DNA from 3 places in the Streptomyces sp. NPDC004542 genome. Region 1 is predicted to be linked to each of the others. Evidence: riboswitches for the same ligand, from Rfam matches in the RefSeq annotation. Region 1 holds a riboswitch; each other region holds the start of a gene.
What was found. A riboswitch is a leader RNA that binds a small molecule or an ion and turns the genes downstream of it on or off. The one in region 1 is predicted to bind cyclic di-AMP.

Region 1 (9,900 bases):
CTTCCAGGCGGGCGCACCCGGGCGCGGCATGCAGGCACTGCGCGTTCGGGTGCCGTACGGCACGCAGGGCGACATCGTGCGGGTCCACCCCGGCGAGGAGTGGCTGTACATCCTGAGGGGCCGCCTGCGCCTGCGTCTCGGCGACAGCGCGCACCTGCTCGCACCCGGCGACAGCGCGCACTTCGACTCGCTCACCCCGCACCGCCTCGCCGCCGAGGACCACGACGGCGTGGAGCTGCTGTTCGTCCACACCTTGCTGCAGAGCCCCACGGCCGCACTGTGCCTGGGCCCGCTGACTGGAGAGCTGCCATGAGCGACTTCGAGGAGAAGTTCCCCCCGTCCCTGTGGATCCGGCTGATCATCTACATCGCCGTCGGCCACCTGTTCGCCGGGTTCCTCTACCTGCTGTTCGCGGTGGGCGCCAAGGGCTGAACACGGTCCGGCCGCCGTCAGTCGAGGAGGCGCGCGCGCAGCCGCTCCCGGGTCCGCGGGGTGAGCCCGAGGCCCTGCTCCAGGTAGGCGTCGACCCCGCCCCACGTCTCCTCGAAGCTCGCGAAGGCCGCCCACAGATACTCGGCGCGCGCGTCGAAGAGCGGGTTGAGCAGCTCCATCACCTCGGGGGTGTAGGCGGTGTCCGGGCTGCCGCCCCGGCGCACCCGGTAGCGGCGGTGCTTGGCGTTGGACTCGAGGTAGTCGGCGACGATCGCGTCGCGCTCCACGCCGACCGCGAGGAGTGTCACGGCTATGGAGATGCCCGCGCGGTCCTTGCCCGCCGCGCAGTGCATCAGCGCGGGCACGCTGTCCTCGGCGAGGGCGTGCAGCACCTGGGAGTGCTCGGCCGTGCGCTCCGTCACGATCCTGCGGTAGGAGGTGACCATCCGGTGCTCGGCCTTGCCGTCGCCGAGGATGGCCCGGAGCTGGTCGAGATCGCCGTCGCGGACCATCTTCCAGAACTCGGCGCCGTCCGCCGGGTCGCTCAGCGGCAGGTTCACATTGCGCACGCCGGGCAGGTCGACGTCCGGCCCCTCGAGCTTCTTGTCGGCCGCGTTGCGGAAGTCGAAGACCGTGTGCAGGCCCAGGGAGGCGAGGAACTCCGCGTCCTGGTCGGTCGCGTGGGCGAGGTGGCCGCTGCGGAACAGCACCCCGGAGCGCACCCGCCGTCCGTCCGCCGTGGGCAGGCCGCCCACGTCCCGGAAATTGCGCACCCCGGTCAGCTCCGGCTCGGTCGACGGGACCTGCTGTGTCACGTGGGCTCCTCGCGGTCGCTCCCGCCGTCGCGGCTCGCCGGCGGGCCCCCGATGACGATACGACATCGGTTTTCCCGGGCAATCAGTTGTCCACAGGCGTTGCCTCCGGACCCTCATGCCCTTGATGATGTTGAGACGTGAGCGGATCTGTTGGCACTTGTGAGGGTTCGATGGTGGACATCGCCGAAAACGGTCGTACATGGCTCCTGACGGGGCCCACCAGCAGTTATGCGCTGCACCTCACGGAGGCGCACGAACTGCTCCACCTCCACTGGGGCCCGCGCATCGCGCTCGCCGACGCCGAGGCGCTCGCCGTGCGTCCGCTGCCCGGCTACTGGCCCTTCGAGTCCCCGCTCGACGGCCGCGAGGAGTACCCGGTGGAGGGCGGCCCCCGCTTCGTCCGGCCCGCCCTGTCCGTGCGCACCGGGGAACGGCGCGGCACCGAGTGGACCTTCGAGGCCCATGAGGCCGAGGGCGACGAGCTGCGGCTGCGTTTCCGGGACGGCTCCCTGGCCGTGACGCTGCACTACCGGATGCGCGGGGACGTCGTCGAACGCTGGGTGACGGTCGGCAACGGCGGCGACGCGCGCGTGGAGCTGCTGCGGGCCGACGCCGCCACCTGGACCCTGCCCGACCGGGACGGCTGGCGGCTGTCCCAGCTGCACGGCCGGTGGGCCGCCGAGTCCCGGCTGACCAGCGCGGCGCTCACCCACGGCGAGAAGGTCATCGGCAGCCGCCGCGGTCACACCGGCCACCAGCACCTGCCCTGGGTCGCGCTCGACACCGGCGCCGGCGAGGAGCACGGCGAGGTCTACGGCTGCGCCCTCGGCTGGTCGGGATCCTGGCGGATCGCGGTCGCCCAGCTCCCCGACGCGCGCGTGCAGATCACCGGCGGCGCCGGCTACGACGACTCGGGTCTGCTGGCCCTGGCGCCGGGCGAGTCGTACACCACGCCCGTTTTCGCGGGCCTGTGGAGCGACGCCGGCTTCGGCGGTGCCAGCCGTGCCTGGCACGCCTACCAGCGGGCGTACGTCATCCCGGACGCCGACCGGGACCGGCCGGTGCTGTTCAACTCCTGGGAGGCGACGAACTTCGACATCTCCGAGGAGCAGCAGGCGACCCTCGCCCGGCGGGCGGCGGCGATCGGCGTCGAGCTGTTCGTGGTCGACGACGGCTGGTTCGGCGCCCGCACCAGCGACCGCGCCGGCCTCGGCGACTGGACGCCCAACCCGGACCGTTTCCCCGGCGGCCTCAAGCCCCTCGCCGACTCTGTGCACGCCCTCGGCATGCAGTTCGGCATCTGGGTCGAGCCCGAGATGGTCAACCCGGACAGCGAGCTGTACCGCGCCCACCCGGACTGGGTGCAGTTCCAGCCGGGGCGGAAGCGGACGGAACTGCGCAACCAGCTCGTCCTGAACCTCGCCCGCGAGGACGTCCAGCAGTACCTCTGGGAGCAGCTCGACGGGCTGCTCTCCAGCGCCCCGGTCGACTATGTGAAGTGGGACTTCAACCGCTGCTTCACCGACGCCGGCTGGCCCGGCGAGCCGTACCCGCAGCGCCTGTGGGTGGACCACGTCCGCGCCTTCTACGGCCTCCTCGACCGGCTGCGGGCGGCCCACCCGGGCGTCGCCTTCGAGTCCTGCTCGGGCGGTGGCGGACGGATCGACCTCGCTGTCATGAGCCGTACGGACCAGGTGTGGACCTCCGACAACACCGACCCGCTGGACCGGCTGGTCATCCAGCACGGCTTCAGCCAGATCCATCCCGCGCGGGTCATGGCCGCCTGGGTCACCGACAGCCCGAACACCCAGCTCAACGGTCGGGTCAGCTCTCTGAAGTTCCGCTTCGTGAGCGCCATGGCCGGGGTTCTCGGCGTCGGTGGCGACCTCTCCGAATGGACGGAGGAGGAGCTCGCCGAGGCCCGGGAATGGGTGGAGCTCTACAAGGAGATCCGCCCGGTCGTGCAGCGCGGCGACCTGCACCGGCTGCGGCCGCCGGAGGGCGGGCTGAGCGCGGTGCAGTACCTCCTCGGGGACGAGACGGTCGTCCTCGCCTGGCTCCAGGCGCAGCGGTACGGGGAGCCGGTGCCCGCGCTGCGGCTGCGCGGCCTCGACCCCACGGCCTCCTACGAATGCCGTGAAACGGGAGAAGTCCACCGAGGTGCCGTCCTGCTGCACCACGGGCTGCCCACGGGGCTGCGCGGCGACTTGGATGCGACGGTCATCCGCTTGCGTCGTATGTGAGCTGTATGCACTGATTGCACCTTTCATCGCAACTAGCCAGGAAATAAAGGGTCATGTACGTCGAGTGGTGAGGAGCGTCATATTCGTGACCGTCCGTCGCGCGTCATGCCCACGTAATCCGCGTCGATTCCCGGGGAATCGAGGCGGTGCGGAAGAAGGGAATGCACGGAGGGTGACCGGGATGTCCCGTAACGGATCAAGCGAAAGGCGGACAGAGGGAACCAACTGCTTGTCCCTTCGCATCCTGCTCGCTTACGTTCGCCAGCAATCCGGACGGAACGCCGAATCCTGCCGCCGCCCGGAGCCCGGACACACTCACCCGTGCACGGCAGGAGCGGGGGACCCACCAGGCATGACGGCCTGTCCCGGTCTCCAGGACGGCCAGGGGTGAAGCCGCGCTCCGCGCGCGGCCGGGCAGCTCCAGCCCGAACCCGACAGCTCACCTCGCAGGCGCCGGAGAGGAATTCGCCATGCCCGCGAAGGGTAAGCACCGCCGTCCCAAGAACCGGCGTTTCACCCGTTCCATCGCCGTCGCCGGAACCGGCGGTGCCGCGCTGGCGCTGCCCCTCATGGGGGCCACCGGCGCCCATGCGGCCGTCCCGGCCGCCGCCAAGGACTCCGTCTCCGGGAAAGCGGTCCAGGCCGCGCCGGAGACCGGGAAGAAGGCCGCCGCCCCTGCGGGCGTGCGCGTCTACACCGTCCGCGAGGGCGACTGGCTCGCGAAGATAGCCCGTGAGCAGAACGTCAGCGGCGGCTGGCACCGGCTCTACGCGGACAACCGCGAGGCCGTCGGCGGCGATCCCTCGCTGATCCACCCCGGCCTGGAGCTGAGCCTCGGTGAGCAGGCCGCCGGCACCGGTGCCGACTCCGCCGCCCCGGAGAAGACTTCCTCCTCCGCGCACCCGACGACGCAGTCTGCCACGCGCTCCGCGACGCGGCCGGACGCGCAGCCCGAGCCGGCGTCCGCCGCGGCGCCGAACGCCGCCACCGGCTTCACCCTCCCGGTGGCGGGTGCCACCGTCGGCACCCGCTACCACGTGCCGGGCGGCATGTGGTCCAGCGGTTACCACACGGGCGTCGACTTCGTCGTCCCCACCGGCACCCCCGTCAAGGCCGTGGGCGCGGGCACGGTCGTCTCCGCCGGGTGGGGCGGCGCCTACGGCAACCAGGTCGTGATCCGGCTCGCCGACGGCTACTACGCGCAGTACGGCCACCTCTCCGCGATCTCCGTCTCGGCCGGGCAGAGCGTGGCCGCGGGCCGGCAGATCGGCCTGTCCGGCGCGACCGGCAATGTGACCGGCCCGCACCTGCACTTCGAGATCCGCACCACGCCGAACTACGGCTCGGACGTGGACCCGGTCGGCTACCTCCGCTCGCACGGCGTGCCCGTCGCCTGACCCGTCGCGCCGCTCAGGCTGCCGAAGGCCGGACCTCTGATCCCCGGGTCCGGCCTTCGGCGTGCTCCCGGTGCGCTCCGGCGTATTCCCGTGGGGCACATGTCCGCGAAGTGGCTTATCTCACCGTCCGTCAACCCCTTATTACGGTCGCGTAGGTCACACCGAAAGGTGAATCATGGGCCGACGTGGCAGACGATTCGAAGAGTGACAGCAGATCAGTGATCGGGTCGTACGTGGCGGTGGGGGACAGCTTCACCGAGGGCGTGGGCGACCCCGGCCCCGACGGGGCCTTCGTCGGCTGGGCCGACCGGTTCGCGGTCCTCCTCGCGGACCGGCGGCCCGAGGGCGACTTCAGGTACGCGAACCTCGCGGTACGCGGCAAGCTGCTCGACCAGATCGTGGCGGACCAACTCCCGCGCGCGGTCGAAATCGCCCCGGACCTGGTGTCCTTCTGCGCGGGCGGCAACGACATCATCCGCCCCGGCACCGATCCCGACGAGGTGGCCGAGCGTTTCGAGCTGGCGGTGGCCCAACTCGCCTCCGTCGCGGGCACGGTCATGGTGACGACCGGCTTCGACACCCGCGGCGTGCCCGTGCTCAGGCACCTGCGCGGCAAGATCGCCACGTACAACGGCCACGTCCGGGCGATCGCCGACCGGTACGGCTGTCCCGTCCTCGACCTGTGGTCCCTGAGGACGATCCAGGACCGGCGCGCCTGGGACCACGACCGCCTGCACCTCTCGCCCGAGGGGCACACGCGCGTGGCCCTGCGGGCCGGCCAGGTGCTCGGCCTGGAGGTCCCCGCCGACCCGGAGCAGCCCTGGCCGCCGCTCCCGCCCCGGGGCACGTTCGACATCCGCCGCGACGACGTCCACTGGGCCCGCGAGTACCTGGTGCCGTGGATCGGGCGCCGGCTGCGCGGCGAGTCCTCCGGCGACCATGTGACGGCCAAGGGCGCGCTGTCCCCGGACGACATCAGGATGCGGATCGCCCCGGTGGCCTGACCGGATCCCCTCCGGGAGCCCGGCGGCCGGCCACGACCGGCCGGCCGCCGCTCCCGGTCCGCCCGCCGGGACGCTGCCCGGTCCGGCCCCCGGCCCTCCGCCGGGCGGACGGCGAAAGCGGGCCCTGACGGTCGGTCAGGGTGCGCGGTCGAGGTTCAGTTCATGGGCCAGTGCCTCGTCCACCCACTCCTGGGCGCGGGACCTCGGCACCGCGCCGGCGTAGGACGTCAGCTGGACGGCGAGGCCGTCGAGCAGGGCGGTCAGGCGCAGGGCCGTGGCGGTGGGGTCCGGGCAGACGAACTCGCCCGCCGCGACGCCCTCGGCGATGACCTCGGCCAGCGCCGCCTTCCACTGCCGGTCCAGTTCGCCGGTGACCTCCCGCAGGGCGGGCTCCCGCAGCGCGACCGACCAGCCCTCGATCCACAGCCGCCAGCCCTTGGCCCGGCCGGTGGGCGCGTACCAGCGCACGGCGGCCCGCAGCCGGCGCAGCGCGGACGTACGACGGCCCAGCAGCCGCCGCAGCTGCGCGAGGTCGCCCTCGGCGGCGTGCGCGAAGGCGGCGGCGACCAGCTTCTCCTTCGTGGAGAAGTGGTACAGCACCAGCGCGTTGCTCACGCCGAGCGCCGTGGCCACGTCGGCGATCCGCACCGCCGCCACGCCCCGCGCCTCGATCTGCTCGACGGCGGCGCCCAGCAGTTCCGCCCGCCGCTCCGGCACGCTCAACCGCACTCTCGCCACGCCGTCACCCTAATCGGTCACGCGGGTCCGGTGGCGACGTGGTCCGGCCGTTTGGTCGGCGGTACCGCCCGAAGCTTCGCGATCCCCGGCGGCCGGCCGGGAACGGCGGCCGGACCGTCCGCTGAACAGCCGGTCGGCACGGTGGAGTGTCCGACGGTAGCGGGACCCCGCCCGGCGGGCGGGGCAAGCCATAACCGGACTTCGTCCCCGGTTGTCGGAGCGGCCGACCATAATGGAGAGCCTCGCCGACTCCAACTGGAGGTACCGTGACCCGATCGGGTTCCCTGCGTTCCGGGCTGCGCACGCTGCGGCCCGAGGCCTTCGGCGCGGAGCCCGGCGGTGAGCGCCTGGCCCGCATCCGCAGATCGCCCCACTTCGAGGACGGCGTCTTCCAGAACCCCGGAGGCACCGCCCGCACCCGGCCCTCCGGTTCGGCCCTGGACCTGGCGAAGGTCTTCCTCGACCGGGACACCCGCCCCCGGCGCTCCCCGCGGGGCACCGTCCCGGTGCACCCCACCACCGTCGCCGACCTCGCCCGGCCGCCCGCCACCGGGCTGCGGCTGACCTGGACGGGCCACTCCAGCGTGCTCGCGGAGATCGACGGGCGGCGTGTGCTGTTCGACCCCGTCTGGGGCGAGCGTTGTTCTCCCTTCCCGTTCGCCGGGCCCAAGCGGCTGCACCCGGTTCCGCTGCCGCTGGCCGCGCTCGGCCCGGTCGACGTGGTCGTCATCAGCCACGACCACTACGACCACCTGGACCTGCCCACCATCAAGGCGCTGGCCGGGACGGACACCCTGTTCGCGGTGCCGCTCGGCGTCGGGGCCCACCTCGAACGGTGGGGCGTGGCCGAGAGCCGGCTGCGCGAGCTGGACTGGCACGAGGCGACCGAGGTCGCCGGCCTCACCCTGACCGCGACGCCGGCCCGGCACTTCTGCGGGCGCGGGCTGCGCAACACCCAGCACACCCTGTGGGCCTCCTGGGCCGTCGCCGGCGCGGAGCACCGGATCTACCACAGCGGCGACACCGGCTGGTTCGACGGCTTCAGGGAGATCGGCGCCGAGCACGGCCCGTTCGACGCCACGATGATCCAGATCGGCGCCTACAGCGAGTTCTGGCCCGACATACACATGACACCCGAGGAGGGCATGCGCGCCCACCTCGACCTCCAGGGCGGCCGGGCCAGCTCCGGTGTGATGCTGCCGATCCACTGGGCCACCTTCAACCTGGCCCCCCACCCGTGGGCGGAACCCGGCGAGGGCACCGTCGCGGCCGCCCGGGCGGCCGGCGCCCGTGTCGCGCTGCCCCGCCCCGGCGAGCCCTTCGAACCGACCGCCGAGACCGTCCCGTCCGAGCCGTGGTGGCGCAGTGTGGCCCTCGCCCCGGAGGGCGGCTGGCCGGAGGCGGCCGCGCGGACCGCGGTGAAGGCCACCGCCGGCTCGGCGGCCCTCGCGCAGGCCGGCACGGCCGGTGACGCTGCCGGCCGCACGGCCGAGGACGAGGGGGATCCGGAGGCCGTTCCGGCGGGCTGAGCGCCGGGCGGGGCAGCCGCACGACGCAGGGCCGGCGAGGGCCGGGGAGCGAGGAACTCCCCGGCCCTCGTGGTCTGTTCGTGACCACATCCGACCAGGTCGGATCGAGGATTTACGGTTCTGTTCCGGCACCTCCGGCCGGGTTGTCGGTCTGTCGTACGACGCCTCATACCAGAGCGGGACCATCCCCGGGGGACTTTGTCAACTGCCCGCCACGCGTGATGCGGAGGCGACTACGGTGAGTGTCCGTCGGACGACGCAGGGCCGAACCGTGCCCGCCGGACCAGTACGAGGACACCCATGTCTCACCTCCGCGCACCGGCCGCGCGCGCCGACCGCCGTGAGGGCGGCCGGCACGGGCGGCCGGCCGCCCGCCCCGTTCCCGCACTGCCCGATACCCCCCTACGGCCACAGCTCCTCCGCCTCGCGGTGCTGCCGCCCGTCGCCGTCGCGCTCAGCGCCGGCGCGGCCGTCCTGGTCACCGTCCGCTCCGCCGGGTTCCACGCCGGCCTCACCCTGTGGACGGTGCTCGCCGGAGCGGTCTCGGTGACCGTCGCCGCCCTCCTCATCGCCGCCGTCGCCGCCGACCGCACGGCCCGCTCGGTGAGCGCCCGGGTCGGCGCCCTGCGCCGCAGCGCCGCCCGCGGCGAGGCCGACCTGAGGGCCCTGGTCGAGACGCTGCGCAAGGGCGACACCCCGCCCCCGCGCAAGCCGCGCGGCGGACCCCCGCAGGACGCCGACGACCTCGAACTCCTCGCCGCCGACCTCGCCCGCGCCCGCGACGGCGCCGTCCTGGCGGTCGTCCAGGCGGCCCAGCTCTCCAGCCAGGCGGGCAGCGAACAGAAGCTCGAGGTCTTCGTCAACCTCGCCCGGCGGCTGCAGTCCCTCGTGCACCGGGAGATCTCCATCCTCGACGAGCTGGAGAACGAGCTCGAGGACCCCGACCTGCTCAAGGGCCTCTTCCACGTCGACCACCTCGCCACCCGCATCCGGCGCCACGCCGAGAACCTCGCCGTGCTCGGCGGCGCCGTCTCCCGGCGGCAGTGGAGCAACCCGGTCCCCATGACCGAGGTGCTGCGCTCCGCCATCGCCGAGGTCGAGCAGTACTCCCGGGTCCGGCTGGTCCCGCCCGTCGACGGCCGGCTGCGCGGGCACGCCGTGGCCGACGTCATCCACCTGCTGGCCGAACTCGTCGAGAACGCCACGCTGTTCTCCGCCCCGCACACCCAGGTGCTGCTCCGCGCCGGCCTCGTCACCGCCGGACTCGCCGTCGAGGTCGAGGACCGCGGGCTCGGCATGCCGGTCGGCGAGCAGGCCCGGATGAACGCCCTGCTCGCCGACCCCGACCAGGTCAACGTCGCCGGACTGCTGGCGGACGGGCGCATCGGTCTCTTCGTGGTCTCGCAGCTCGCCCGGCGGCACGGCATCACCGTCCGGCTCCAGACCAACATCTACGGCGGTGTGCAGGCGGTCCTCGTCGTACCGCAGGGCCTGCTGGGCACGGAACCGGACGACGCGCCGGACACGGGGCACGCGGGCAGGGCGTACGCGGTCCCGGGCCACGCGCACCCGGGGCGCGGGGCCACGAGGTGGATCCCGGCGCCGCCGGCCCCCCTGGTCCCGCCGGTTCCGCAGGCCCCGCAGCAGCAGCCGCGGGCGATGCTCCGGGCCGACGGTCCGGCGGACGCGAGCCGGCCCGTCGCCACCGACGGCCACGGACGGCACGCGCACCGCGGGCCCGG
Region 2 (9,900 bases), on a different contig from region 1:
GCCAGGATGGAGTAGTAAAGGTGGGGCATGCCCGCGTCCTGCTGGAGCTGTCGGTCCAGCGCGTCCTCCAGGAGGTGGGTCGCGGCCACGTACGCGCGCCAGGCGCGCTGCTCCTCGGGGGTGAGCCAGCGGGTCGTCATGCCACCAGTGTAAGTTTGTTTCAAACTTGAACCAAGATCCGGGTCCGTCGGATCCGTCCCCGCCCGCCTCCCGAAGAGAGCGCGTCGATGCCCCGTCCGTACGTCCTGCTGTCCGCCGCCGTCTCCCTCGACGGGTACCTCGACGACACCGGCCCCGACCGGCTGCTGCTGTCCGGCCCGGCCGACTTCGACCGGGTCGACGAGGTACGGGCGTCCGTCGACGCGATCCTGGTCGGCGCCGGCACCATCCGCGCCGACAACCCGCGGCTGCTGGTCAACTCGCCCGAGCGGCGGGCGGCCCGGCTCGCCGCCGGACGGCCGGAGTACCCCCTGAAGATCACCGTCAGCGGCTCCGGCGACCTGGACCCCGGCGCGAACTTCTGGCACACCGGGGGCGAGAAGATCGTCTACACCACCGACGAGGGCGCCGAGCGGGCCCGCGCCCTCGGCCTCGCGGCGGACGTCGTCCCGCTGGGCGCGGACCTCGACTGGCCCGCGCTGCTCGCGCACCTCCACGAGGTGCGCGGAGTGCGCCGCCTGATGGTCGAGGGCGGCGGCACCGTCCACACCCAGCTGCTGCTGCGGGGCCTGGCCGACGAGCTCCAGCTCGTCCTGGCCCCCCTCCTCGTCGGCGACCCGGACGCCCCCCGGCTCTTCGGGCCCGGCGGCTACCAGGGCGGGCGGCTGAGGCTGCTGGAGACGCGCCGCATCGAGGACGTCGTCCTGATGCGCTACGAGCCGACCGCGCCCGGCACCGGCCCGGTCGCCGTCGCGGCCGACCGTCACTGGCTGCGGATCGCCTGCGAGCTGGCCGCGCTGTGCCCACCCTCGCGGACGGCGTTCAGCGTCGGGGCGGTCGTGGTGGCCGCCGACGGTACGGAACTGGCCCGCGGCCACTCCCGCGAGGGGGACGATCCCGTGGTGCACGCGGAGGAGGCGGCGCTGGCCAGGATCCGGCCCGACGACCCCCGGCTGGCCGGCGCCACGGTGTACAGCAGCCTCGAACCGTGCGCCCGGCGGGCCTCCCGGCCGGCGCCGTGCGCCCGGCTGATCCTCGACGCGGGGATACGGCGGGTGGTCACGGCCTGGCGGGAGCCGGACACGTTCGTCACCGGCGCCGACGGCAGCGGGCTGCTGACGGCCGGGGGCGTGGACGTGGTCGTCCTGCCGGAGTACGAGGAGGCGGCGCAGACGCCGAACCGGCACCTGACGGACTGAGCCGAAAGCCCTGGTCGGAAAGGCGTGTGCGAGCGGTCCCGCGCATGGCGTACACTGGTGACACAACGACGCGGGGTGGAGCAGCTCGGTAGCTCGCTGGGCTCATAACCCAGAGGTCGCAGGTTCAAATCCTGTCCCCGCTACTGAAGACTCAGGGCCGGAATTCCAGTACATGGATTCCGGCCCTGAGTGTTTCTCCGGAGTATTTGCCCGGGACCGGCCGTCACCCCGACCCCGATATCACGCACGGTCACGCACCGAGCGCCCTCCGCATCACGTCTGAGTAACCATCAAAACCCCTGTTACTCCTGAGGCGCTCGCGCCGGATGCAACTCGCCCGAATTTCACCGGTCATGGGTCATAAGTTCCTCTGTGAAAACCATAATGATCAAGCCGAACGGCTTGGAAACTGACAGGTAGGTCTATTAACGTTCGATAACGCAGCGCGGTCGTCCCAGCCGTCACCCGAGGCGGCTCCGTGCGCGCATGCCGAATCCCGCAAGGGAACCGGGGAACCACCACCTTGGGGTGAATCACGCGAACGCCGCCGTCCACTCGCTGAGTCGACGACCGGTATACGCGCGTAGGAGACCTTCCCGCTCCGAACCCGTCAGCTAACCCGGTAGGCGTCACGGAAGGAAAGGAGCACGCCCGCGTGGCGTCAAACCCGCCTGCCCCCACAGCCCCGTTCGTGCCGAGCCAGCGCACCGACACCTTCGGCTACGGCGAGTACCGCAGCGACGAGGGCCCCTGGGAGGAGTGGAACCCCACCGAGGACTCCCTCCGCCCGGCACGCGGCCGGCACCGCGTCAGCAAGCAGCGCGGCGGCGGGCTCGCCCGCAGCTCCACCGTCCTGGGCGTCGGCGTGATAGCCGCCGTCGGCGCGGGCGGCATGGCCAGCGCCAACACCGGCAAGCCGCCGGTCTCCATCTCCCTGCCCGACCTGCCCTCCGTCGGCTCCCTGCTCGGCGACGACGGCCACGGCGCCAAGGCCGCCACGGCCACCCTGACCCACGTCGGCGTCGCCACCGCGGCCAGTGACCAGGACAGCACCGACGCCGGCGAGGCCCTGCGCAACCGGATCATGGCCCAGGCCGAGCAGCAGCAGAGCCAGGTCGACGGCAGGGCCACCGCGGCCGCCGTGGCCGCCGCCGAGAAGCAGTCCGCCGACGCGGCCGCCAAGGCGGAGAAGGCGGCCGCCGCCAAGGCCGCCGCCGCCAAGGAGCAGGCGGAGGCCACCGCCAAGAAGAAGGCCGAGGCCGAGCGCCTCGCCCGGCTGGCCGAGCAGTACACGCTGCCGACCTCCTCGTACACGCTCACCTCGACCTTCGGCGAGGCCGGCTCCATGTGGTCCTCCGGTTACCACACCGGCCTGGACTTCGCCGCGCCGACCGGCACGCTCATCAAGGCCATCCACAGCGGCACGATCACCGAGGCGGGCTGGGCCGGCTCCTACGGCTACCGCACGATCCTCACCCTCGACGACGGCACCGAGTTGTGGTTCTGCCACCAGTCCTCGATCAACGTCAAGGTCGGCCAGAAGGTCGGCACCGGCGAGGTCATCGGCCGCGTCGGCGCCACCGGCAACGTCACCGGCCCGCACCTGCACCTCGAGGTCCACCCCGGCGGCCAGGCCACCGGCATCGACCCGATGGCGTGGCTGCGTGGCAAGGGCCTCACCCCCTGACGCGTCCCCCGGTGCCCCGGCAGCCCTGACGACGACCCCCCGACGTCGGGGCTGCCGGTCCGTAGCGGAATGTGAGCCACCGCCGCGGTTGTTGGATCAAGGCATGACTTCTCTACGCAAACTCGGCCACTCCGACCTCCAGGTCTTCCCGCTCGCCCTCGGCGGCAACGTCTTCGGCTGGACCGCCGACAAGGCGCAGTCCTTCGCCGTCCTCGACGCCTACGCGGCCGCCGGCGGCAATGTCGTCGACACCGCCGACTCCTACTCCGCGTGGGCCGACGGCAACGAGGGCGGCGAGTCGGAGACCATCATCGGCGACTGGGTGAAGTCCCGCGGCAACCGCTCCGACATCGTCATCGCCACCAAGGTCAGCCAGCACCCGCGGTACCAGGGCCTGACCGCCGACACCATCAAGGCCGCGGCCGACGCCTCCCTGCGCCGCCTCGGCACCGATCACATCGACCTGTACTACACCCACTTCGACAAGACCGAGGTGCCGGTCGAGGAGATCATCGGGGCGCTCGACGAGCTGGTCCGGGCGGGCAAGGTGCGCTACATCGCCGCCTCCAACATCTCGCCCGAGCGCCTCCAGGAGTCCCTCGACTTCTCCGAGCGACAGGGCCTCGCCCGGTACGTGGCACTGCAGCCGCACTACAACCTCGTCTCGCGCGACACCTACGAGGGTCCGCTGCGGGACGTCACCACCCGGGCCGGCCTCGCGGTCGTGCCCTACGCCTCCCTCGCCTCCGGCTTCCTCACGGGCAAGTACCGTCCCGGCACGACCGTGGAGAGCGCGCGGGCGGGCGGTGCGGCCAAACACCTGGAGACCGGGCGGGGACAGCGGGTCCTGACCGCCCTGGACGAGATCGCCGCCGCGCACGACGCCCCGGTGGCCACCGTGGCCCTCGCCTGGCTCGCCGCCCAGCCCACGGTGGCGGCCCCCATCGCCTCGGCCCGCACGGTGGACCAGCTGCCGGCACTGCTCGGGGTGGCCGAGCTGGAGCTCACCGAGGAGGAGCTGACGCGCCTCACCGAGGCGTCGGCGTAACCCCCCGCGTCATCCCGTCACGTCCGGTACGGGTTGTAGGCGGTGTACGGCGCCGCCGGATACCCGTAGCCGGGGCCGGCGCCGGGCGCGGGCACGTACCCGTACGCCCCCTGCACCCCGTACACCGGCCAGGGAGGCGCAACCGCCGGGGCCGAAGCCCTCGCCGCGTACTCCAGGGCGGGCCGCGCCGCCTGCCGCCTGCTCCACAGCTCGTCCAGCAGTTCCCGCTCCCGGACGACGAAGTCGGCCCCCGCCCTCCCGCGCTGTCCCCGGTGCCGCCAGAACGCCAGCGAGGTCGCGTACGCCTCGTACTGCGCCACCGCCCGCGCGGCCGGCTTGCCCCCGTAGTGGCGGGCGTAGTCACGGGCCATCTGCCGGGCCCGCATCGAGGCAAGCGCGAACGGTTCGCCCGGCCCCAGCCACCCGGCGAGGACGTACGCCGGGAGCTCCTCCCGCACGGTCCGCAGCTCCCGCTGGCGCGTCCAGATCACCAGCCAGGTCAGCAGCGCGAACGCGGGCAGCATGAAAGTCCCGTACACGGCGAAGAAGCCGTACTCGCCGAAGGTGGAGGAGCCGTTCCACAGCGCGTGCGTGCCCATCGCGAGCAGCAGCCCGCCGAGCGGCAGCAGCACGCGCCGCACGTGCTGCCGGTCGGCGGACAGGGCGGCGACGCCGAAGCCGATGCCGGTCATGACGGTGAACAGGGGGTGCGCGAACGGGGACATGACGACGCGCACGAAGAAGGTCGCGGCGGTCACGGAGGCGATGCCGCGGTCGCCGGTGATCTGGTCGGTGCCGAAGGCGGTACCGAGGTAGAGGATGTTCTCGGTGAAGGCGAACCCCGTGGCGGTGACCCCGGCTATCACCACGCCGTCCACGATCCCGGTGAAGTTCCGTCTGCGGAAGAGGAACACGAGCAGCACGGCGGCGGCCTTGGCGGACTCCTCCACGATGGGCGCTATGACGGTCGCGCCGAGGGTGTCGGCCCTGGACGGGTCGGCCGTCGTGGCTATCCACCGGGTGGCGAAGCTGTTGGCGACGATGGCTATCAGCGCCGCCGCGCAGGCCCCCCAGGCGAACGCGAAGACGGTGTTCCGCCAGGGGCCGGGCTCGACCCGGTCCAGCCACCGGAAGGCGGCTATGAGCAGCGGGACGGGCAGCACGGCCAGCCCGAGCCCGACGAGGAACCCCTCCGTGCCGGTCTGCTGCCGCACCAGGGCCAGGATGACGAGCCCGGAGAGCGCGAGCAGCGCGATCAGCGCCCCGTACCGCACCCAGCCGCGCTGCCACCAGTGCGGGTGCCGGAGCTCACCGTCGACGGGACCGGCGGGGTGCGTCGGGTACGGGGGAAAGGTGGCCACGGCACTGACCCTAACGTCGCTGCTGCTCCCGGTGCTGTACGCGGCGGAACAACAGATCGTTCACCACGTGTCCCTTGTCCAGGCCCTGCCCCTCGAAGCGGGTCAGCGGACGGAAGGCGGGACGGGGCGCGAAGCCGCCCTCGGGCCGGGTGTTCTCGAAGTCCGGGTGCGCGGTCAGCACGTCCAGCATCTGCCCGGCGTACGGCTCCCAGTCGGTCGCGCAGTGCACGACCGCCCCGGGCCTCAGCCGGGCCGCGGCCAGGCCCAGGAACTCCGGCTGGATCAGCCGCCGCTTGTGGTGCCGCTTCTTCGGCCAGGGGTCCGGGAAGTAGACGCGCAGCCCGTCCAGCGAGTCCGGGGCGAGCATCTCGCGCAGCAGGATGATGGCGTCGCCGTTGCCGACCCGGACGTTGGCGAGGCCGTCCCGGTCGGCGAGGTTCAGCAGGTTGCCCTGGCCCGGGGTGTGCACGTCCACCGCGAGGATGTTGGTGCCGGGGTCCGCGGCGGCCATCCGCGCGGTGGCCTCTCCCATCCCGAACCCGATCTCGAGCACGACCGGGTTGTCGTTCCCGAACAGCTCGGCCAGGTCGATGACCCGCCGCCCGTCGATGTCCAGCCCCCACTTGGGCCACAGCCGCTGCAACGCGTCCGCCTGCCCCGCCGTCACCCGGCTCCGCCGCGGCTGGAAGCTCCGGATCCGCCGCTCGAAGTGCGACCCCGCGGGATCCGCCTTCGGCCCGTCGGGGAAGCGCGGCTCCCCTTTGGCGCGGCTGTGCCGGAGGGACACACCGGGGGCGGGAGACGGCGTGCCGGGGGTTTCGGGGGCGTTCAGCGAGTCAGACACAGTGAGGACGATTTTACGCGGGCCGCCCGGGCCCGACGGACGAGCGGGAGGGGGATCACACCGGCGTCTCCAGCGCGGCCAGCGCCCGCCGCGCCACCTCCCGCCCGATCGGCAGCGAAGCGGTGGCGGCGGGCGACGGCGCGTTCAGCACGTGCACCGCCCGGGCGCCCTCCCGGATCAGGAAGTCGTCCACCAGCGTGCCGTCCCGCAGCACCGCCTGCGCCCGCACCCCGGCGGGCGCCCGCACCAGGTCATCCCGCTCCACCGCGGGCAGCAGCCTGCGTACGGCCCGCGTGAAGGCGCGCTTGGACACCGACCGCCGGAACTCCCCGAGCCCGTACCGCCAGTGCCGCCGGGCGATCGCCCACGCCCCCGGCCAGGCCAGCGTCCCCGCCGCCTCCCGCGGCCGTACGACCCGCCAGCCGTACCCCTCGCGGGCCAGTGCCGGCACCGCGTTCGGTCCGACGTGCACGCCGCCGTCGATCCCGCGCGTGAGATGTACCCCGAGGAACGGGAACGCCGGATCCGGCACCGGATACACCAGCCCGCGCACCAGCCCCGGACGCGCCAGCTCGTAGTACTCCCCCCGGAAGGGCACGATCCGCACCCCGGGCTCGTCCCCGGTCAGCCGGGCCACCTCGTCGCAGTACAGCCCGGCGCAGTTCACCAGCACCCGCCCGCGCACGACGTCCCCGCCCGCGGTCAGCACCGCGACCCCCAGCTCCGGCCGCCGGTTCACCCGGACCACCCCGGCCCCGTACCGGATCTCCGCCCCGGACGCCTCGGCCAGTTGCCGCGCGACCCCGGCGAAGTCGCACACGCCCGTCGTCCCGACGTGTATCGCCGCGAGCCCGCGGACCTCCGGCTCGTACTCCGTGATCTGGGCCGGGCCCAGTTCCCGCACCGGGATCCCGTTCTCCCGGCCGCGCTGCACGAGCGCGTGCAGCCGCGGCAGCTCCTCCCGCCCGGTGGCGACGATCAGCTTGCCGGTGACGGCGTGCGCGATGCCGTACTCCGCGCAGAACTTCACCATCTCGGCGGCGCCCCGCACCGCGTACCGCGCCTTCAGGGAGCCGGGCCGGTAGTAGATCCCGCTGTGGATGACACCGCTGTTGCGCCCCGTCTGGTGCCGGGCCGGTCCCGGCTCCTTCTCCAGCACGGTCACGCGCGTGCCGGGCGCGGCGCGCGTGATCGCGTACGCGGTGGAGAGCCCGACGATCCCACCACCGATCACGAGCACGTCGCAGTCGTAACCGATCCCCGGCCGCACCTGCACCACCTCCCACCTCGATAGTGCACTGCGCCACTGACAACGCCTTGAAACCCCGGAACGGGGGCGCGCCCCGAAAGGGCACGGGGCCGTGCCGGCCCGCGGCTGTGCCGCGCGGGCGCGGACACCCGGCGTCCGGGGCCCCGCCGGAGCGCCTACGCCGGCGCCATCAGCAGCGGCCGGGCCCGCTCCCGCAGCTCCACCACCCGTGGCTCGTCGCCGTACGGCTCCAGCCGGTGCAGGAGGTCCTTCACGTACTCGGTGGTGCGCGCCGAGGAGATCCGCCCGGCGACCTCGACCGCCCGCACGCCCTGCTCGCAGGCCGCGTCCAGATTGCCGGACTCCAGTTCGGCGACCGCCGAGACGACGAGCCGGAGCCCGTGCGAGCGCACGAACTCGTCCGTCGGCTTGGACAGCGCCTGCTCGGTGAAGCGGCGGACCTGGCGCGGGGCCTTCAGGTCGCGGTAGCACTCGGCGGCGTCGGCGGCGAACCGGTCGTAGCCGTAGAAGCCGAGCCAGGACGGATCGTGGTCGCCCTCCCGGGACCGCTCCAGCCAGCCCTCGGCGGCACGCAGCGCCCCGCCGGCCGCGTGGGCGTCGCCCGCCCGCGCGTGTGCGCGGGCCTCGACGAGGCGGAAGAAGCTCATGGTGCGGGCGGTGGCCAGGCCGCGGTTGCGCTCCACGGCGGCCTGCGCGAGGTCCACGCCCTCGTCGCCGAAGCCCCGGTACGTCGCCTGCAACGACATGGAGGCCAGCACATAGCCGCCGAGGGGGACGTCCGCGGCCGCGCGCGCGAGGCGCAGGGCCTGGATGTAGTAGCGCTGGGCGGCCTCCTGCTGGCCGGTGTCGAAGGCCATCCAGCCGGCCAGCCGGGTGAGTTCGGCGGTGGCCCCGAACAGGGCGCGGCCGACCTCGTCCGCGTACGAGCCGAGCAGCAGCGGCGCCGCCTCTACCCTGAGGCACTCGGGCACCATCGACGAACGCCAGTCGCCGCCTCCGTACTTGGAGTCCCAGCGCCTGGCGTCCTCGGCTGCCTCCCGCAGCTTCCGCACATCGCTGTGGCCGACTTTGATCGGTGCGCCGGAGCCCTCTGTGGGGTTCGCGTCCCGCGCGACCGAACTGTCGGCGGGGGTTATCAGCCAGCGTGAGGCGGGCGTTGCGTATGCGCTCACTGCGAACGAGCCGGCCAGCGACTGCCAGATGCCGCCGGAGCCGGCCCGGCGCCCGGCGAGGTCGAGGCGGTACAGCTCGGTCGCCGACCGCACCGCCTGTCCCACGTCCCTGGGGAAGGCGAGGCCGACTTCGGGGGCGGGATCCGCGTCCGCCAGGCCGATCTCGTGGAGCGGCACCGGGCGGCCGAGCTTCTGGCCGATGGCCGCGGCGATGAGGTGCGGCGCGGCACCCTGCGGCACCATGCCCTTCGACACCCAGCGCGCCACCGACGTCTTGTCGTAGCGAAGAGTCAACCCGCGTTGAGCGCCAAGGTCGTTGACGCGTCGCGCGAGTCCTGCGTTGCTGATTCCCGCGAGGGCGAGAACGGCGCCGAGTTTTTCGTTCGGCCCGCGTTGCTCCCTGGACATGCGCCACCCCTCGACACAGACGGCTGCCGCGCTGGCATAACCACGCGGCATTCGTAAACCCAGCGTAGTTCGCCGCATCCCAAGCGTTAAGGGGCATTCTTCCGGATGGCGGGATTGTGGTCCGTCCCGGACCGCCGGTCCTGTACGCACCGTGCACGGGCTGTCGCGCCGTGCCCCCGTCGTGTGGCCGTGCGCCCGTCCGTGCGCTCTTCTCCGGCCACCTCGGGAGCGGTTCCATGGCTCGTGCGTGGGTCGGCCCGCTGTACTGGATCCAGTGGGCTGGGGGACACCGCCGCCTTCATCCCCGCGGGTGGCGGACCGGTCCGGGAGGCGATGCCCGCCTCCCGGACTGTGCGCTGTCCGTGTGTTGCGCAGGGCATGTACGGAGCGTGCGCACGCCTGCCCGCACTTCGCCGAATTGGCTGAAAATCGACCCTGTCTTTCGGATGCGATCCTCGTTCCTACCATGGAAGTTGAGGGCGCGAAGGGCGTTTTAGGGGAGCGTTTCGGGGGCGCATTCGTATCGCAACGGCCGTGTGCCGTAAGGGCGTCGGGGGCCGTCCGACTGCCGCACGGGTGCCCGCGCGGGCCCGCGCCGACGGCATCGAAGGCGGCGCCGCCGCCCCTCGGGTGCGCGTTCTTCATGGCAGCATGGGACCCGGTTCGTACGGTGCACTGGTTGTCCACAGCCTGTGGAGGCGTCCATGCGGTGGTTGGTGGGATGGAGCAGCACCGCCGCGGGCGCCGTCGGA
Region 3 (9,900 bases), on a different contig from region 1:
CAGGGATGCCGTGGACAGGGCGACGATCGTGCGTTTCATGGGGCGCTTCATGGGAGTTCGGGCCTTTCACCGGAGCAGGTAGGGCATGTTGACCGTGACGGCTCCGGTGGGACAGCGGGCCGCGCACGGGCCGCAGTACCAGCACTCGTCGACATGCATGTACGCCTTGCCGTTGCTCTCGTCGATGGCGAGGGAGTCCAGCGGGCACATGTCCACGCAGAGCGTGCAGCCGTCGATGCACTTCGACTCGTCGATGGTCACGGGCACGTCGGCCCGCTGGGGCGCCAAGGGCATGGCTGTCTCCAGGAAGGTCGCGCTCTTGGGAAGCGGGGTGGGTCAGAGGGAGCGGTGCAGGAGACCGCCCATGGTGATGCGGTCGCCGCGGAACCGGATGAACTCCAGGTCGACCGGGCGGCCGTCCGCGAGGTGGGTGAGCCGTTCCAGCATCAGCACGGCCGCGCCGCGCGGGGCCTCGAGGACGGTGGCGGAGTGGGTGTCCGCGTTCACCGCCTCCAGCGTGATCTCGGCGTGGCCGAGGCGCTGGCCGGTGACGGCTTACAGGAGGCGGAAGACGTCGGTGTTCTCCAGGTCGGAGTCGAGCAGGGCGGTGCCGATGTCGAGCGGGACGTAGGTGAGGTCGAGGGAGAGGGGGAGGCCGTTCAGGCGGCGCAGGCGTTCGATGTAGAGGACGTCGGTGCCGGCGGGGACGCGAAGGCGTTCGGCGACCGGGGAGGGGGCGGGGGCGGGGCCCATGGTGCGGACCTCGTTGGTGACGCGGCCGTGTTCGCGGAGGGTCTCCGCGAGGCCCATCAGGCGGTCGAGCCCGTGCGGGTACTTCCGGGCGACGACCACCGTGCCCACGCCCGGGAGGCGGTCCACCAGTCCCTCGGCGCGCAGCAGGTCGAGGGCCTGGCGCACGGTGTTGCGGGAGGCGCGGTAGTCGTCGGCGAGGGTCGACTCGTGGGGGAGCGTGCCGTCGGGGTGGGCGCCGGTGAGGATCTGGTGGCGGAGGAGATCGGCGAGTTGCCTGGCCTGGTCCGCACGCAGCCGGCGACGCGTGCGGTGGGCGGCGACGGTGGTCGCGGCGCCTTGACCGGCATGGTCGCGGATGCGATCGGTGGGTGGCATGCCGTGAACCATAGCGAGACGGTAGGGAAAGTCGTGTTGCCGGAGTGTTGCGCCATCTGACGCGCCGCCGATTACCTCGCTGAGCTGGTGCTTCGCTGGAAGCCGGGGGCGGATCCGCCACTCACCGCGCGACCGTCGGCCCCCGGCACGGCGGTCACGACAACGCCGACAGGCCCGGGGCGAAGGTGATCAGCAGCGGCAGCAGCGGTACCAGCGCCGCCACCGTCGTGGTCAGCGCGCGCTGTCGGCGCAGCAGCCGCGGCGGGGGTTCCAGGAGGCGGTCGACGCGTTCGCCGAGGAGGCGGCGGCTGGAGGCGCAGGAGAGGACACCGCGGTGCTGGTTCAGCTCGATCAGGGCGAGGGCGGTGGTGAGGTGACCGCAGCGGCGGGACGCCGTGTCGTCGGCGGCCAGTTCGACCAGGCGGTGGGTCTGGTCGCAGAAGTGGGCGAAGAGGGGAACGCGGGGGAAGCCGGTGGCGAGGGCGGTGGACAGGTGCAGCAGCCAGTCGTGGTGGGCACGGGCGTGGCCGCGCTCGTGGGTGAGGACGGCGTCCAGCTGGTGGTCGGTGAGACGCTGGAGGGCGCCGGTGGTGACGACCAGCTGGGACGGGTGCCCCGGCATCCACCAGGCGTCGGGGTACTCGTCCTCGAGCACCAGCATCGGCCCCCGCGCGGCGGGCAGGCCGGCGGGCAGCTCGGGCGCACGTTCACGCAGGTGGGCCCGGGTCTGGCCGCGCAGACGGCGGGCCTCGAAGAGTTCGCGGGCGAGCATCGCCGTGGTCCACGCGGCCCCGCAGGCGAGCAGCGCGGTGAGTGTGACGGCCCAGACCGGTGCGGCGGAGAGGTCGTACGCGGCGGTCACGGCGGGCGGCGCGGGGGCGAAGACACGGTCCCGGACGGTGTGGAAGACGCCGGCGGCGCCCAGCACGAGCGCGGTCAGGCAGCACAGCAGCACGGTGGCGACCAGGCACTGCCACACCCACAACGCGACCACGGGATCCCGCTCGGGCCACTCGGCCCGGGTCAGCGCGCGCGGCACCGGCACCGCGGCCGTCAGGGCGACGACGCTCAGCAGGAGCAGGCAGACGGTCATGCCGGGGGCTCCGGTTCATGGTCGGAGGCAGGGCGGACCGGGGGATGGTCCGGGTGGCGGTTCGAGTGGTGCACGCTGTCAGCGTCAGTATGACGCCGACGGGGCCCGGAGTCAGTCGCCGGCGCCGAACACGACCCGCTTCCGCGTCACTTCGCCCCCTGCTCCCGCAACTCCCGCCGCGCCCCCCCACCCCGTCCTCCGTCGCGCCCCGAACCCGGGCCGTCAGCCGTACGACCCGGTGACGTCACCGCGGCCGCCGCCGCCCGGCGAGATCAGTCGGTACGCCGACTGCTCGCCACCACGCGGCCGCTGACCTCCCCCAGCCCCACCCGGGCCCCGTCCGCCCCCGGCGCCCACGCCGACAGGGTCACCACGTCCCCGTCCTCCAGGTACGTCCGCTTGCCGTCCGGTAGTTCGAGCGGGTCACGCCCGTTCCAGGTCAGCTCCAGCAGCGAGCCCCGCTGCCGCTCCTCGGGCCCGCTCACGGTCCCCGACCCGTACAGGTCGCCGGTGCGCAGCGAGGCCCCGTTCACGGTCATGTGGGCCAGTTGCTGCGCCGCCGTCCAGTACATGGTGTGGAAGGGCGGCTCGGACACCGTGTGGCCGTTGACCGCGATGGAGATCCGCAGGTCGTAGCCGCAGGGCTCCTCGTCGGAGTCGTCCAGGTACGGCAGCGGCGGGTGGGTCCGCTCGGGCGGCGCCACCCGCGCGTCCTCCAGGGCCTCCAGCGGGGTGATCCACGCCGACACCGACGTGGCGAACGACTTGCCGAGGAACGGGCCGAGGGGCACGTACTCCCAGGCCTGGATGTCGCGCGCCGACCAGTCGTTCAGCAGGCACAGCCCGAAGACGTGCTCCCGGAAGTCGCCCAGCGCGACCGGCCTGCCCCGCTTTGAGGGGACACCGACGACGAAGCCGACCTCGGCCTCGATGTCCAGCCGGACGGAGGGGCCGAAGACGGGGGCCGGGTCGGCGGGACCCTTCCGCTGGCCGGACGGCCGTACGACGTCCGTGCCCGACACCACGACCGTCCCGGAGCGGCCGTGGTAACCGATCGGCAGGTGCTTCCAGTTGGGGGTCAGCGGGTTCTCGGCGTCGGGGCGGAAGATGTGGCCCGCGTTCCGGGCGTGGTGCTCGGAGGAGTAGAAGTCGACGTAGTCGGCGACCTCGAAGGGCAGGTGCAGGGTCACCGAGGACAAGGGGTAGAACAGTCGTTCGATCGTCTCCCGGTGCGCGGGCACCGTCACCCAGGCCGTCAGGGCCCGCCGCACGTCCGACCAGGCCGTGCGGCCGGCGGCGAGCAGCGGGTTGAGGGTCGGGTGCGCGAGCAGGGAGGTGTAGGGCGAACCGATCGCCCGCGCCGCCGCGCCCGCGTCGAGCACGTGGTCGCCGAGCCGCACGCCGACGCGCCGCTCGGTCGAGCCGGCGGGGGAGAAGACGCCGTAGGGGAGGTTGTGAGGGCCGAAGGGGTCGCCCTCGGGGACGTCGAAGGGGGGCATGGGGTGCTGCCTCGCTCTCATCCGGTGCCGTCACTGCAGGCCGTTGCCTGTGGTCGCGCCACACGTTACGGGTGAGTTGCATGTCCTGGGCAGCGTGCCGGGCAGTGTCTGAAGGGTTCGCAATGCCTGGATGGGCCTTGTGGGGGTGGCGTCGCGGGCACCGTTCGGGGCCGGGAACAGCGGTGAGTCAGGGGGCGGGGGGTCCGTATTCTCTGATCATGGCCGCACCCCCCGCATATTCCGCCCCCCGCTCCTCTCCGGTCTCCCCGGCTCGTTCACTCGTCGCGACCGATCTCGACGGAACGCTCCTGCGTGGCGACGACACCCTGTCCGACCGCTCGCTCGCCGCCCTCGCCCGGGCCGAGAGGGCGGGGGCCCGGCACCTCGTGGTGACCGGTCGCCCGGCGCCGCGGGTGCGGCCGCTGCTCGACGACCTCGGCTGCACGGGGCTCGCGGTGTGCGGACAGGGTGCGCAGGTGTACGACGCCGGCGCCCACCGCCTGCTGTGGTCGGTCACCCTGGACCGGGAACTCGCGGAGACCGCGCTCGGCAAGATCGAGGCAGAGGTGGGGGAGGTGTACGCGGCCGTCGACCAGGACGGGGTGGACGGGCTCACGCTCATCGAACCCGGCTATCGGATGCCGCACCCGACCCTGCCCGCCGTACGGGTCCGGCGGCGCGACGACCTGTGGCGCGAGCCGATCAGCAAGGTCCTGGTGCGCCATCACGCCCTGTCGGACGACGAGTTGGCCGCCACGGCCCGCGCGGCCGTGGGGTCGCTGGCGACGGTCACCATGTCGGGGCCGGGAACCGTCGAGCTCCAGCCGTGCGGTGTCACCAAGGCGACCGGGCTGGCGCTGGCCGCCGACCACCTCGGGCTGGGCGCCGAACGGGCCATCGCCTTCGGGGACATGCCCAACGACATCCCGATGTTCGACTGGGCCGCCCACGGTGTGGCGATGGCCAACGCCCATCCCGAACTGAAGGCGGTGGCCGACGAGATCACCCTGTCGAACGAGGACGACGGCATCGCCGTCGTCCTCGAAAGACTTTTCCCCTGAGCGGGTGAGCGGGTGAGCGGGTAAGCGGGTGAGCGGGTGCGCGGGTGCGCGGGTGCTCGGGTGAGCGGATCGGTCAGTACGCGCCGAACACGTTGTCGATCGAGCCGTACCGGTGGGCGGCGTAGTTGCAGGCGGCCGTGATGTTCGCGACCGGGTCGTAGATGTTCCACGAGGTGCCGGCCACGTGGTAGGCGTTGAACGTGGGGTCGATGACCTGCAGCAGGCCCTTGGACGGGATACCGGCGGCCGCGTTGGAGTCCCAGAGGTTGATGGCCATCGGGTTGCCCGACGACTCGCGCATCACGTTGCGGTAGATGCCGTTGTAGGAGCCCGGGATGCCCTTCTGCGCCATGATCGCGAGCGACTCGCGGATCCAGCCGTCGAGGTTGTTCGAGTACGCGACCGTGCTGGTGGCGGCGGTGGCGGCCGTGGGGGCGCTCGTGGTGGTGGCCGCGGAGGCGCTGGTCGCACCCATCAGCGGGAGGGCGAGCACGGCGGCGCCGGTGCCGGCGACGGCGATCCTGCGGGCGATGCGGGTGAAGGGGGTACGGCGGAGCCGAGCGGCAGCAGACATGGGGAAGTTCCTCTCCGTCGCCTGCGAGGTGAGCTGTCGGGTTCGGGCTGGGAGGTGCCCGGCCGCGCCGCCCGAAGGCGGTGCGGCTTCACCCCGAGCCGGTCCGGGACGACGGGTGTCGTCCGGGCCGGCGGCAAACCTGGGTCCCCCGCTCCTGCCGTCGCGAATGAGTTCGTCGATGGGGTGTGACGGGCGGCGGCAGGATGAGGCGTTCCGCCCGACGGCCGGGAACGTATGCGAGAGCACATGTCCGGAACAAGCGCCGGATTCACACAAAGTCCTAGTTGACCTTGTTCTATGGCGTATGAGGTGCTTGATCCTTTGCAGCTGCCAAGCCTCAACTGGCCAATGGCGGCAGGTGGGATACGGGTGCCGGGCGGCGGGGTGCCCCGATCGGTCGACGTGACCCAATTCACGGAATAGCAATAACGGCAAATGGGACATGAGGGGCGCCGCTAGGGAGAGCGCGTCCGGCGCGGGAGTGGAAGGTGAGCTGCTCCAAGCGGCGCAATCACTTCGTACTTCCGGGTAAGTCGATAAATATCTGTTCTTATCGCCTGATCGGAAACATAACGGGCGTGATCCGATAGCGCCCGGCCTGTAACAGTGGGCGCCCTCGGTGATCGAAAGCTGACCGGATACGCTGACTTGAGTGAGGGCGGCGACCTATCGACAAACCGTGTAATCGCCAGCAGGCACCAGCAGACAGGAGACCCCTCGTGACCGTCGTCGGGCCGTTCGGGCTTAGCGTGCGGGACCAGGCTCTGGAAGCCGATGTCCAGGCCGGATTGGCGGCTGTCGAGGAGGGACTGCTCGAAGCCACCAAGAGTGAGGTCCCCTTCATCACCGAAGCCGCCCAGCACCTCGTGCGCGCGGGCGGCAAGCGGTTCAGGCCGCTGCTCGTGATGCTCGCGGCGCAGTTCGGGGACCCGTACGCGCCGGGAATCGTGCCCTCGGCCGTCGTCGTCGAACTCACCCACCTCGCGACCCTGTACCACGACGACGTCATGGACGAGGCCGCGGTGCGCCGCGGCGTGGACAGTGCGAACACCCGCTGGGGCAACTCTGTCGCCGTCCTCACCGGCGACTTCCTCTTCGCCCGCGCCTCCCAGATCCTCGCCGACCTCGGCCCCGAGGCGGTACGGGTCCAGGCGGTGGCGTTCGAGCGGCTGGTCACCGGGCAGATCCTGGAGACGGCGGGGCCGCAGGACGGCCGCGACCCGGTCGATCACTACCTGGACGTCCTCGGCGGCAAGACCGGGTCGCTGGTGGCGGTCTCCTGCCGCTTCGGCGCCATGATGTCCGGGGCCGACGAGACGGTCGTGGACGTCCTGACCCAGTACGGCGAGCGGCTCGGCGTCGCCTTCCAGCTCGCCGACGACGTGCTGGACATCGCCTCCGACTCCCACGAGTCCGGCAAGACCCCGGGCACCGACCTGCGCGAGGGCATCCCCACCCTGCCCGTGCTGCGCCTCAGGGAGCGGGCGGCCCGGCTCGGGCTGGCCGAGGACGTCGCCCTGTGCGACCTGCTCGACTCCGACCTGACCGACGACGCCCGGCACGCCGAGGCGCTGGCCGCGCTGCGCGCCCACCCGGCACTGGAGCAGGCCCGCCGGGACACCGTGCGCTACGCGGAGGAGGCGCGGGCCGCGCTGGCCCCGCTGCGGGAGTGCGACGCCAAGGCGGCACTCGTGCAGCTGTGCGATGCGGTGGTGCACCGGGCCGGGTAGGCGCGGCGTGCTGGTGCAGCCGTCCGCCGGGGTCTGCCGCCTCCGGGTCCGACCCCTACGGGTCGAGGGGGCATCCGGCTTCCCCGTGTCATACCGCAGTCGTACATCGAGGTGCCTCCCGGGTCTGACGCTTCCTCACGGCCGATTTGGTGAGATGGAAACCACGGAAATCACCACTCCTCACCGATTCGGGTGAGAATGGCGGCTCAGGGTTGACGAGGGTGAGGACAGCCGCCGCCGACGACGGAGGTAAGGCACACATGGCACCGTACGGATCCGACGACACCACGTCCGACGACAGGGCCGGCAACGACACGTCGACCGGGCGCCGCAAGGCGGCCCGGTACGTCGTCCCGGTCGCGGTGGTGGGGGTGGCGGCGGCGACCATCGGGCTGGTCCCGGCGCTCGCCGACTCCGGTGACCCCGACCTGCCCAAGATCAGCGCACAGCAGCTCATAGACAAGATCGCCGCTTCGGACGTGCAGCAGCTGTCCGGCACGGTGCGGTTCAGCACCGACCTCGGCCTGCCGGACCTCGGGGGTCTGGAGGGCAGCCTGCTGTCGGGGGCGAACCGGGGCGGCGACGGCTCGTCGGCGGACCCGGCGTCCAAGTTCACCGAACTGCTCTCGGGCAGTCACACGCTGCGCGTGGCGGCCGACGGGCCGGAGCGCCAGAAGGTCTCGCTGATCGAGAGCGCGGCTGAGTACAGCCTCATCCACGACGGCAAGGACGTCTGGGGCTACGACAGCAGGTCCAACGAGGTGTACCACGGCACCGCGGACCAGCACGGCAAGCAGCAGCGGGAGAAGACCCCCGCCACGAAGACCCCCGCCACCCCGAAGGACCTCGCCGACGAGGCACTGAAGTCCGTCGACGACACCACGTCCGTGACCGTCGACGGGACCGTCCAGGTCGCGGGCCGGGACGCCTACAAACTGCTCATCAAACCGAAGCAGTCCGGCACCACGGTGGGCGCCGTCAGCATCGCCGTGGACGCGAAGACGGGCATGCCGCTGAAGTTCACCCTGACCCCGGCGAGCGGCGGCGCCGCCGTCGTGGACGCGGGCTTCACCCAGGTCAGCTTCGCCAGGCCGGCCGCCTCGACCTTCCGCTTCACCCCGCCGAAGGGCGCGAAGGTCACCGAGGGGAACGACGCGGCCGAGGCACCCGGCGAGCGCGCCCCGAAGCCCGAGGGGGACCTCGCCGAGGGCCGCGGCGGCTTCGACGTCCTCGGCCAGGGCTGGAACTCGATCGCCACCTTCGACTCCGGCGCCGCGGGCGGCCTGCCGTCCGGCAAGGGCGGCGGTGACCTGGGCGGCTTCCTCGGCTCACTCGGCGACAAGGTGACCGGCGGGTTCGGCAAGGGCACGGTGTTCTCCACCCGCCTGGTCAACGCCCTGATCACGGACGACGGCAAGGTCTACGTCGGCACCGTGACCAAGAACGCGCTGGTGAAGGCGGCCGACGCGGCACGGTAGACCGACGCGCCACGGCCACGGTACGACGTGTACCCGCGTACGCACGTACACACCACGAAGCAGGGGAGCCGATGGACGAACCGTCCGCCACGAAGCCGGCCGCGCGGGACGCGGGTGACAGCGTCATCCACACCCGCGCGCTCACCAAGCGCTACCGCGGCGGACAGCTCGCCGTCGACGGTCTGGACCTGACCGTCCCGCGGGGCAGCGTCTTCGGCTTCCTCGGTCCGAACGGCTCCGGGAAGACCACCACCATCCGCATGCTGATGGGCCTGATCGAGCCGACCTCCGGCGCGGCGCGCGTCCTGGGGCAGCCCATGCCCCGGGCCGCGCGCACCGTACTCCCGCAGGTCGGCGCCCTCATCGAAGGGCCCGCCCTGTACGGCTTCCTCTCCGGCCGCGACAACCTGCTCCGGTACGACGCCGCCGACCCGACCGCCGACCCGCGCACCCGGACCGCACGCGTCGCGGCGGCACTGGACCGGGTGGGCCTGACGGCCGCCGGGGGCAAGAAGGCGAAGGCGTACTCCCTGGGCATGAAACAGCGCCTCGGCCTGGCCGCCGCGCTGCTCCAGCCGCGCAGGCTGCTCGTCCTGGACGAGCCGACCAACGGGCTCGACCCGCAGGGCATGCGGGAGATCCGCGCCCTGGTGCGGGAGCTGGCCTCGGACGGCACGACCGTGTTCCTCTCCTCCCACCTCCTCGACGAGATCGAGCAGGTGTGCACCCACGCGGCGGTGATGGCCCAGGGCCGTCTGATCACCCAGGGCCCGGTGGCCGACCTGGCGGCCGGGGCGCGCGGGCGGCTCGTCGTCAGCACGCCGGATCCGGGTGACGCGGCCCGGGTGCTGAAGGAACAGGGGGTCGGGGACGTCGTCGTCGCCGGGGACCGGGTGAGCGGCGAGCCGCCCGACCGGGACCTCGCCGAACTGAACGCGGCGCTGGTGACGGCCGGGGTGCGGGTGCGCGGCTTCGGAGTGGAGCGGGCCTCGCTGGAGGACGCGTTCGTGGCGCTGACCGGGGAGGGCTTCGATGTCGCAGGCTGAGGCAGTGGCCGTACGGCGTCCCACCCCGCTGTGGACCCTCGGCCTGCTGCGCAACGAACTGGCCGTCACCTTCCGGCGCTGGCGCACGCTCGCGCTGCTCGGTGTGCTCGCCGCGGTGCCGGTGCTGGTCGGGGTCTCCGTGAAGATCGAGACGCGGGGCGGCTCGTCGGGGGGCGGCCGGGGCGGCGGGGGCGAGGGCCCGGCGTTCATCGCGCAGATCACCGACAACGGCCTGTTCCTGGTGTTCACGGCGCTGGCGGCGACGCTCCCGTTCTTCCTGCCGATGGCGAT

Region 2: another riboswitch for cyclic di-AMP. It lies ahead of ABZX30_RS24380 (M23 family metallopeptidase); the one in region 1 lies ahead of ABZX30_RS15885 (peptidoglycan DD-metalloendopeptidase family protein).
Region 3: another riboswitch for cyclic di-AMP. It lies ahead of ABZX30_RS14125 (transglycosylase SLT domain-containing protein); the one in region 1 lies ahead of ABZX30_RS15885 (peptidoglycan DD-metalloendopeptidase family protein).

What each region holds. Positions count from the first base shown of each region.
Region 1 covers NZ_JBEXLP010000023.1:81,783-91,682, reverse strand. The annotation lists gene ABZX30_RS15905 (XRE family transcriptional regulator) at 1-313, shown strand, start outside; gene ABZX30_RS15900 (DUF6126 family protein) at 310-432, shown strand; gene ABZX30_RS15895 (tyrosine-protein phosphatase) at 450-1,247, opposite strand; gene ABZX30_RS15890 (alpha-galactosidase) at 1,418-3,490, shown strand; cyclic di-AMP (ydaO/yuaA leader) riboswitch at 3,797-3,956, shown strand; gene ABZX30_RS15885 (peptidoglycan DD-metalloendopeptidase family protein) at 3,961-4,887, shown strand; gene ABZX30_RS15880 (SGNH/GDSL hydrolase family protein) at 5,106-5,891, shown strand; gene ABZX30_RS15875 (TetR/AcrR family transcriptional regulator) at 6,027-6,629, opposite strand; gene ABZX30_RS15870 (MBL fold metallo-hydrolase) at 6,896-8,158, shown strand; gene ABZX30_RS15865 (ATP-binding protein) at 8,459-9,900, shown strand, end outside.
Region 2 covers NZ_JBEXLP010000048.1:38,228-48,127, forward strand. The annotation lists gene ABZX30_RS24365 (MarR family transcriptional regulator) at 1-140, opposite strand, end outside; gene ABZX30_RS24370 (dihydrofolate reductase family protein) at 228-1,358, shown strand; tRNA gene ABZX30_RS24375 (tRNA-Met) at 1,428-1,501, shown strand; cyclic di-AMP (ydaO/yuaA leader) riboswitch at 1,836-2,002, shown strand; gene ABZX30_RS24380 (M23 family metallopeptidase) at 2,014-3,045, shown strand; gene ABZX30_RS24385 (aldo/keto reductase) at 3,149-4,093, shown strand; gene ABZX30_RS24390 (PrsW family intramembrane metalloprotease) at 4,111-5,454, opposite strand; gene trmB (tRNA (guanosine(46)-N7)-methyltransferase TrmB) at 5,465-6,298, opposite strand; gene lhgO (L-2-hydroxyglutarate oxidase) at 6,354-7,577, opposite strand; gene ABZX30_RS24405 (MFS transporter) at 7,724-9,148, opposite strand; gene ABZX30_RS24410 (asparagine synthase-related protein) at 9,853-9,900, shown strand, end outside.
Region 3 covers NZ_JBEXLP010000019.1:93,649-103,548, forward strand. The annotation lists gene ABZX30_RS14095 (ABC transporter substrate-binding protein) at 1-39, opposite strand, end outside; gene ABZX30_RS14100 (ferredoxin family protein) at 67-294, opposite strand; partial or broken gene ABZX30_RS14105 (GntR family transcriptional regulator) at 337-1,128, opposite strand; gene ABZX30_RS14110 (M56 family metallopeptidase) at 1,283-2,221, opposite strand; gene fahA (fumarylacetoacetase) at 2,494-3,720, opposite strand; gene ABZX30_RS14120 (HAD family hydrolase) at 3,939-4,781, shown strand; gene ABZX30_RS14125 (transglycosylase SLT domain-containing protein) at 4,855-5,355, opposite strand; cyclic di-AMP (ydaO/yuaA leader) riboswitch at 5,359-5,543, opposite strand; gene ABZX30_RS14130 (polyprenyl synthetase family protein) at 6,075-7,085, shown strand; gene ABZX30_RS14135 (DUF2092 domain-containing protein) at 7,346-8,563, shown strand; gene ABZX30_RS14140 (ABC transporter ATP-binding protein) at 8,635-9,609, shown strand; gene ABZX30_RS14145 (ABC transporter permease) at 9,596-9,900, shown strand, end outside.